DNA from 4 places in the Marinomonas sp. NPDC078689 genome. Region 2 is predicted to be linked to each of the others. Evidence: predicted binding sites of a transcription regulator. Region 2 holds the regulator's gene; each other region holds the start of a gene.
The links. The regulator sigma-54, encoded in region 2, starts transcription at its own class of promoters, with help from an activator protein. The targets are predictions, from matches to a motif close to TGGCACNNNNNTTGCTNT.

Region 1 (2,206 bases), on a different contig from region 2:
TATGGTATAAACCAGCATTGTCTTTTGACATCGCCTGAATTTTGGTCGCTCTTGGTTTACGCAGCGCTTCATAACGAGCAAGTGCAAGTGGCAACGCATGTTGTTCAAGCAATCGCCCCAACGCATAAGCATCTTCAATCGCCATCGCGGCCCCTTGCGCCATAAAAGGCAACATAGGGTGGCAAGCATCGCCGAGCAACACGACTCGGCCTTGATGCCAAGTCGACAAGGCTTCACGGCCATTTAACGCCCACAAAAAAGTACTCTGCGCTTTCGCCAATAGACCACTCACCTCTGGATGCCAGCCAGCAAAAGCGGCTCTCAGCTCGTTGATGTCGCCCTCTTCACGCCAAGATTCTTGGTGCCAATCATCTCGTTCCTCCACCGCAACAAAATTCACCCATTCACCGCCACGTAAGTAATAAGTCACTAGGTGACGCTTTGGCCCCACCCACACACACGCATCAGGTTGAATGGTCACGCCATCAAGTTCGCTAACAGGAATCACACCACGCCACGCCACCTGTTTCATAAAGGTCGGCGACTCTTTTCCTAACATCTGCTCTCGAATCACGGAACGAATGCCGTCAGCGCCAATCAATAAATCCGCCCTGTGTTGTGATTTGTCCGCCAACATGACAATGACTTGATCATCTTGTTCAAGATAACTTTCCACACTGCGGCCTAACACCAGCGTCACACCGACCTTTTCGCAGGCAGCAAGCAGTACTTTATGCAAATCAGCACGGTGTAAATGCCAATAAGGCGCCCCATAACGCGCTTCCGACGACGCCCCTAATGGGCTTTTAAGGTAATAATCGCCGCTTTTGAAATGTCGTATACAGGCATGCTGTGGCACAAAAGCAAACGCACGTAAGGCGTCTTCTACCCCTAAGTAACGCAACACCTTCATGGCGTTCGGGCTCATTTGCAAGCCTGCTCCCACTTCACCAAGTTGACTGGCTTGTTCAAAGATAGTGACCTTATGACCTGTCTTTGCCAACGCCAATGCGGCGCTCAGTCCACCGATTCCAGCCCCTGCGATAGCGACTTGCTTTGCCTTATTCACGATATTTTCCTATTACGGCCAGATTAATTTGCTCTCTGACGTTGTTTAGCTAGATTCCAACCAATAAAGAAATAGTAACGACCTTAGTCCAATAATGTCTTGCGCTTAATCACGCCAAGTCATAGTCATTCGATTATTTCTCTTAAAAAAACACACTCTGGCGCAATACTTGCTGTATTTCATTTGCCTAATTAGCGCGCTAATGTCAGATTATCAGTACGGTTATTATTAATTCTATAACGCGTAAGCATAACAAATAAGCCTCTGAAAAAGGGGGCGCGCTAGGCCAACAAGTGCAAGGAATCGCACCATTTTTAAGATCAAAGCCCAAAAGCTAATAATAAAGCGAGGTGTAAATGGACAGTTTGAGTAGCCAATATCAATCAAAAGATTTTTTTGATGAACTAATAGACCCACAAGGAAAGCCAAGAGCACCAGCCGAACAACTACTGAATTATTTAAACAGTTTATCCGAAGAAGAGTTAGAAAAGCGCAGGCTCACTGCCGAAGCCACTATCCAAGAAATGGGCATAAGCTTTACTGTTTATACCGAAGAAGGAAACATCGACAGAGCTTGGCCTTTTGACATTGTTCCTCGCACCATTGAAGCGTCAGAGTGGCGCATTGCAGAAGCGGGCTTAAAACAACGCCTAAAAGCCCTTAACTTATTCATCGACGACCTCTACCACGACCAAAATGTCATCAAAGACGGCATTATCCCCGCCCACATCATTAAAGATTCAAAAAACTTCAGACCAGAATGCGTCGGCGTGTCACCTGCTTTCGGCGTTTGGGCGCACATTTGTGGTACTGACTTAGTGCGCGACGACGTCGGCGACTTTTATGTGTTAGAAGACAATTTACGCGTTCCTTCTGGCGTTTCTTACATGTTAGAAAACCGCGCGATCACAAAACGTGTATTGCCTGAGCTATTTGAAAACGACGACATTCTTCCTGTTGGCTCTTACACCTCTCACCTTTTTGATACCTTAGCGGCGCTGTCGCCACGGGACATAGAAAACCCAGAAATTGTCGTACTCACCCCAGGTATCTATAACTCAGCGTATTTTGAACACGCTTTCTTAGCACAACAAATGGGCGCAGAACTGGTGGAAGGCAGTGATCTATTTGTTGATG
Region 2 (2,206 bases):
AAATGTCCGTTGAAGACAATATTTACGCCATTTTAGAAACGCGCAAAGAGCTGTCAAAAGAACAAAAGAAAGAAAGACTAGAAGGCCTGTTAAACGAGTTTCATGTCACCCACATTCGCAGCAACTTAGGCATGGCACTCTCTGGCGGCGAACGTCGTCGCGTGGAAATAGCGCGTGCGCTTGCCATGAACCCCAAGTTCATCCTATTGGATGAACCTTTTGCTGGGGTTGACCCCATCTCGGTTGGCGACATTAAACTGATCATAAAACACCTGCAAGAAAGCGGCATTGGTGTTTTGATTACCGATCACAACGTACGCGAAACATTAGACATTTGCGACAAAGCCTATATCGTAGGCAATGGGAAAATAATCGCCTCAGGTGATGCTGATACCGTGATCAACAATGAGCAAGTAAAAAAGGTTTATTTAGGGGACGACTTCCGTCTATAGCCTCTTATCTTTGCAGCCGAAAGGGAGTAGTATGCATAACTCGTTCCAATTTCCTCTTATTAGAAGTGTTTCTTTATGAAGCAGTCTCTGCAATTAAAAATCGGTCAACAACTGACCATGACTCCCCAGCTGCAACAAGCCATTCGGTTGCTGCAGCTTTCTACGTTAGACCTGAAACAGGAAATCCATGAGTTTCTAGAATCCAATCCGCTTTTAGAAATTGATGATGAAGATTTTTCCCATTCAGAAGCGCCAACGAGAGAACAGGAAGAGGCAGCCAGTAAAAAAACCGAGGCGAACGCCAGTGAAGAAGCCCGCGTTGAGTCCGAGTGGACCGACAGTATTCCAGCAGAGCTCTCCATTGACAGCAATTGGGACGATACTTACCAAAATTCTGCCGCAGCAAGCGTCGGCTCCAGCAATAATTATGAAGGCGACAGTGACTACGAAAGTCGCAACGCCCCTGCTGAAAGCATTCAAGATCACTTGATCTGGCAACTTAACCTAACGCACATGTCAGATCGCGACATTGAAATCGCTTACGCCATCATTGAATGCGTGCAATCAGACGGCTATCTCAGTATTACGCCTGAAGATATTTGGGAATCGCTAACCAGCGAACTTGAAGATCTTGAGCTCGACGAAGTCATGGCAGTGCAACACAGACTACAACGCTTTGATCCTGCTGGCGCCTGTTCAACCGACTTACGCGATTGCCTATTAGTGCAATTAGAAGCCTTTCGCGACCACCCTCTTTATAAGAGTACCTACAACCTAGTCGATAACCATCTGGCTTTACTAGGCAACCGTGATTTTGCTCAATTAAGTCGCAAAACAAAGCTCAAAGAAGAGTCATTGAAGGAAGTGGTCGATCTGATTCAACAACTCAACCCACGACCAGGCTCTATTATTGATGCCGATGATACGGATTATGTTATTCCAGATGTCTCTGTCAAAAAGTGCAATGGGGTTTGGCAAGTTGAGCTAAATAACGACGCGTTACCGCCCGTCAAGATCAACGAAACTTATTCTGCGATGGCCGCAACAGCCTCCACCTCAGAAGACGTCACCTACATCAAAAACTCCTTGCAAGAAGCCAAGTGGTTTATGAAAAGCCTACAAAGCCGCAACGAGACCCTACTCAAAGTGGCCAGCTGTATCGTAAATCGCCAAATCGACTTCTTTGAACTTGGTGAAGAAGCCATGAAACCCATGGTACTTCACGATGTCGCGGAAGAAGTCGGCATGCACGAGTCCACCATTTCGCGTGTGACGACACAAAAGTACATGCACACACCAAAAGGTATTTTCGAGCTGAAGTACTTCTTCTCAAGCCACGTTAATACCGCTTCTGGTGGCGAATGCTCTTCGACAGCAATCAGAGCCATGATCAAAAAATTGGTGGTAGAAGAACCCGCCAAAAAGCCCTTGAGTGACAACAAGCTAGCCACTATTTTAGCGGACCAAGGCATACAAGTAGCACGACGAACTGTTGCAAAGTACCGTGAGGCAATGAACATTCCTCCTTCTAATGAACGAAAACGATTGATTTAATACGGACAACTACTTCTTATGCCATTAAAATCATTAATAAAAGCAGACCTTGTCTTTGCAAAACAAGACGTTGTGAGCAAAAAACGCATTCTTGAAAGCGTTGCCGATGTGGCTGCAAATCGTCTCCATTGTGACAAAGAAGCAATCTACGAAGCTTTACTTGGACGCGAAAAGCTAGGCAGCACCGGCATTGGTAATGG
Region 3 (2,206 bases), on a different contig from region 2:
AATCAATACCACAGGTTTTGCTTTATCTTCGAAGATAAAATCACCCGCTGGTGGCATGGCTTCGACAATGTCGCCGACATTGATGTGATCGTGTAAGTAGTTAGACATGACGCCTGCCATATCATCGCTGCCTTCACGTTTAACGCTAATGCGGTAGCTTTTGCCGTTGGCAGTAGTAGACAAAGAATACTGACGAATCTCTTCGTACTGGTTGCCTTTAGGGTGAACTTTAATGCCAAGGTACTGACCTGGTGTGTAATCGATCACTGCTTTACCATCGACAGGCTCTAACACAAAGCTAGTTACCAATTCAGACTCTGGGGTTTTAGACGCCACGCGGAACTGACGGAAATCTTTCCAGCCACCGGTTTCTGCGGCATTTTTCTCGTACAAATCGCCTTCCACTTTGATGAAGATTTCAGCCAATTGACCGTAGGCGGCGACCCAAGCTTCTTCTACGTCTTGAGTGAAGGCTTCAGGAGCAAGTTCACGCAAGGTCTCAATCAAGTGATGACCAACAATGTCGTATTGGTCTGGTTGGATGTTGAAACTTGTGTGTTTGTGAGCAATGCGCATAACGGCGCTTGTGAGCACTTCTAAGTTGTCGATATGTGTGGCGTAAGCGGCAATCGCATTGAACAAGGCAGCAGGTTGGCGGCCTGTTTTTTGGTTGGTCATGTTAAACACATCGTTTAGCTCTGGGTTGTGTTTAAACATACGTTTGTAAAAATGCTCAGTAATGGCTGGTCCGGCAGAGGCGAGTAATGGGATAGTCGCTTTTACTGTATCTATGTGTTTCTGCGATAGCATTGTGGTGCTCCTTTCTACTGAAATGTCGTCGTTAAATATCAATTACTCCTTCTATTGCGAAAGGCGTGCCAATAAAATAAATTCATATATTTCAATGTTTTACGATTTTATATTTTAAAAGTGAGTCATTTAGACCTAAATAAAAATAGGTCATTTAGTTTCTTCTGTGTCAAAATGACTCAAGATTAATGGGTTGATAGGGAAAAAGAATGAATCAGGTGTCCAACAATGCCTTGCTGAGTTTTGCCCTCGATTTGGCGAGTGCAGTCACACAGACTAATCGATTTGAACAGCTAGTGTATGCGGTTCGAGCAACGATTAATTGTGATGCTGTGGTGCTATTGATACATCATCATGGTGTGTTGACACCGATAGCTCAACGGGGGTTGTCGGAAGACCTAATGGGGCGTCGTTTTACCATTGCAGAGCACCCACGCTTGCGTGAAATCTGTGCGGGTCATTATCCGGTTCGATTTCCTGCTGATTCCGCTTTGCCCGACCCTTATGATGGCATGGTGCTTGGTCACGATGAGCATCTGCGGGTGCATTCTTGTATGGGTGTGCCTTTGTACTTGGATGGCACTCTGATTGGCGTGGTGACGTTAGACAGCATTACTCCGAATGTGTTTGATGATATTGATTCGCGAGCGCTTGAAATCATTGGCACCATGGCGGCGATGACGTTGAATACTGCGATTTTAATGGAGCAGCTAGAAGCAAAGTCACAACGAGCAGAGCATGCTTTGCAAGCGATGAACGAGCAGTCAAGAGTCAACGATGGCCATGAAATGATCGGTCAAAGTGATGTTATGAAAACGCTTTATCAAGCGATTAAGTTGGTTGCTCCTTCTGATTTTGCCATTTTGATTGAAGGTGAAACCGGGGTTGGTAAAGAGCTGGTCGCGCGCGCTTTGCATCATGCTTCCAATCGCAGCAATTTGCCCATGGTGTATGTGAATTGTGCCGCTATCCCGCAGAATTTGATTGAAAGTGAGCTGTTCGGACACGTAAAAGGCGCGTTCACCGGCGCCGATCGTGATCGCGAAGGCAAGTTTGTCTTAGCGGATGGAGGCACCCTCTTTCTCGATGAGATTGGAGAGCTGCCACTAGAAGTTCAAGGCAGTTTGTTAAGAGCGATTCAAAACCAAGAGATACAAGCGGTAGGTAAGGACGATATTCGCAAAGTCGACGTTCGTATTATCGCGGCGACCAACCGACGACTAGAGCAAGAAGTGGCAGAGCATCGTTTTCGCTCAGACCTTTTTCATCGACTTAGCGTTTTTCCTATTCAAGTGCCTTCATTAAAAGAACGGCAAGGTGACATTCCTCTATTAGCGGGCTTTTTTGCCGAAAGTTTTCGCCGCAAACTCGGACTTCAACAGCTGACGTTGTCGGC
Region 4 (2,206 bases), on a different contig from region 2:
GCCTTAAAGCGTTCCAAGAAGGCGCTTTTACCGTTGCTTACGCCGCGCTTTGCGAAGATCAGTAACCAGAACCCGATACAGAAAACCAAAAACAGAAAAAACAAAAAAGAGAAGCCTCCATCGCTTCTCTTTTTTTAGATCAACAAACGCGGTCACCCCGCGTTCAAAAACACCTTCAAGCAACGCCCGTTAAAAGACAATTCTGATGCAGAATACACGTCTAAATTGGCGCAAAAATAAAATTACGCACAACAAAGGTGCGTTTAATTCTATTTTCTCTTACCAATCAAGACGATCAACACACCGCCCAATACCGCTGCCGACGCTAGAATCAAGTGCAAGGTAACGGCCTCATTCGCAAATATGACGCCACCCAAGGTTGCCAGTATTGGCACCAAGAGTTGTAAAACGGCCGCGACAGACGCACTCATGTGTGCCAACACCGCATACCAGATGGCGTAACCCATACCAGACATAAGCGCACCGGAAGCGACGGCTAACCAAAACCCTTGTAACGTGATGTCCAACTGAAAGCCAACAAAAACCAGCGCTATTAATAACAGTGGCAAGGTTCGAATAAAATTAGAAGTGGTTGCAAACAACGCCTTGCTGACTTTTTTGCCATGCCAGGTATAAATCCCCCAAGCCACACCGGCCAATGCCATTAACACAAAGCCAACAGCAGACGGTGTAGAGAGCGTCGGTAACACCAAATAAACAAAGCCAGAAAAGGCCACCGCGAGCCCCAGCCATTCTAGCCATTTCATGCGATGTCCGTTTATAAAAGACAATAAAATCAAGGTGATCTGCACAGCCCCAAACAAAATGAGCGCACCTACGCCGGTGGCCAATGACACATAGGCGTAGGAAAAGCCCAACGCGTAAATAAACAACGCCGTTGCCGATGACCAGTTACCAGATTGCCACACTTGTTTGAGTCGCGATGGGACCTCTGCCGTGTCACGACTGTCCCGATAAAGCAGGCATAAAATCAGCAGCATTAAGGCACCGCTTATCAGTCTAACCAGGGTAAAAGAGGTTGGATCAATCAATGCTCCCGCGTCATTTTGCACCAATGCCAAGCGGCATAGAATAGAGTTTGCCGCGAAAGCGACTAACGCCAAAAAAGTAGAAAAAGTCAGTTTTAAATTCATTGTCATACGTTTGTTCAATTAAAGCGTTAGTGTAAAAGCAGGAGCTCAAGAAGGAACTCTGATGAAAGCGTACTTTCACTGACTGGCACCAGTTTTGCAAGATCAATGAATAATCTTTCACCGAATAGTTTGAGTGAAACAGCAACGAACAATAGACCCTGTAAGTTGCACAGCTAATTAGGAGGTACAAGATCATTTAATCGTCGCGAAGCATATCATCGCCTTTTGCGCCTTTGAATAGATCCCACACTGATGACTCGTCTTTTAGTATTTTCAGATCTTGATGGCACCTTACTTGACCATCACACTTACAGTTTTCAGCCGGCGTTACAGGCTTTTCAAGCGCTCAAGACCTTTACTATCCCTTGTATTTTAAACACCAGTAAAACCTACGCTGAACTCACCCAATTACGAAACGAACTTAATCATCAAGACCCATTTATCGTCGAAAACGGGGCCGCCGTTTATATTCCCAAACACCTTGGATTACCTGTCGATGCGTCAATGGAAGATCATGGAGACTATTGGCTTAAATCCTTCGGTCCAAAGCGCCAAACCCTGATCGATTTGATCAGCGAATACAAAACACACTACCGTTTTCAAAGTTTCTGCGACATGCAGGCGCAAAACATCGTCGATTTAACCGGGCTCTCCGAAGCCAATGCGCAACTCGCCATGCAGCGGGAATTCACCGAGCCCATGGTCTGGCAAGATTCGAACATTGCTCTCAACACTCTCAAACAAGCCCTTGAGCCACAAGGTGTTCAACTTCAAAAAGGCGGACGCTTTATTCATTTAATGGGCAGCGACTGCGACAAAGCCCGCGCCATGCTGTGGCTAAGTGCCCGTTACGAGACCCATTTCCAAGAAGCGGTTACCACCATGGCTTTAGGGGACGGTGACAATGACGTTGGCATGCTCAGTAAAGCAGATATTCCAGTGGTAATTCGCTCCCCTGTCCACGCGCCACCGGAAGTACCCTATCGCCATGACGCTTGGTTAACCGATGGCTATGGCCCCGAAGGCTGGGCTCAAGCCATTGATAAAGCACT

Region 1: the regulator sigma-54 is predicted to act here: its motif matches at 1,228-1,245, upstream of ACIGBN_RS01125 (circularly permuted type 2 ATP-grasp protein).
Region 3: the regulator sigma-54 is predicted to act here: its motif matches at 864-881, upstream of hmpA (NO-inducible flavohemoprotein).
Region 4: the regulator sigma-54 is predicted to act here: its motif matches at 1,238-1,255, upstream of ACIGBN_RS08610 (HAD-IIB family hydrolase).

The regions. Positions count from the first base shown of each region.
Region 1 is NZ_JBITUJ010000001.1:261,096-263,301, reverse strand. It holds gene ACIGBN_RS01130 (FAD-dependent oxidoreductase) at 1-1,069, opposite strand, end outside; gene ACIGBN_RS01125 (circularly permuted type 2 ATP-grasp protein) at 1,426-2,206, shown strand, end outside.
Region 2 is NZ_JBITUJ010000002.1:81,264-83,469, forward strand. It holds gene lptB (LPS export ABC transporter ATP-binding protein) at 1-452, shown strand, start outside; gene ACIGBN_RS03540 (RNA polymerase factor sigma-54) at 528-2,006, shown strand; gene ACIGBN_RS03545 (PTS sugar transporter subunit IIA) at 2,025-2,206, shown strand, end outside.
Region 3 is NZ_JBITUJ010000005.1:210,555-212,760, forward strand. It holds gene hmpA (NO-inducible flavohemoprotein) at 1-810, opposite strand, end outside; gene norR (nitric oxide reductase transcriptional regulator NorR) at 1,020-2,206, shown strand, end outside.
Region 4 is NZ_JBITUJ010000004.1:37,329-39,534, forward strand. It holds gene ACIGBN_RS08600 (DUF3010 family protein) at 1-65, shown strand, start outside; gene ACIGBN_RS08605 (DMT family transporter) at 270-1,160, opposite strand; gene ACIGBN_RS08610 (HAD-IIB family hydrolase) at 1,407-2,206, shown strand, end outside.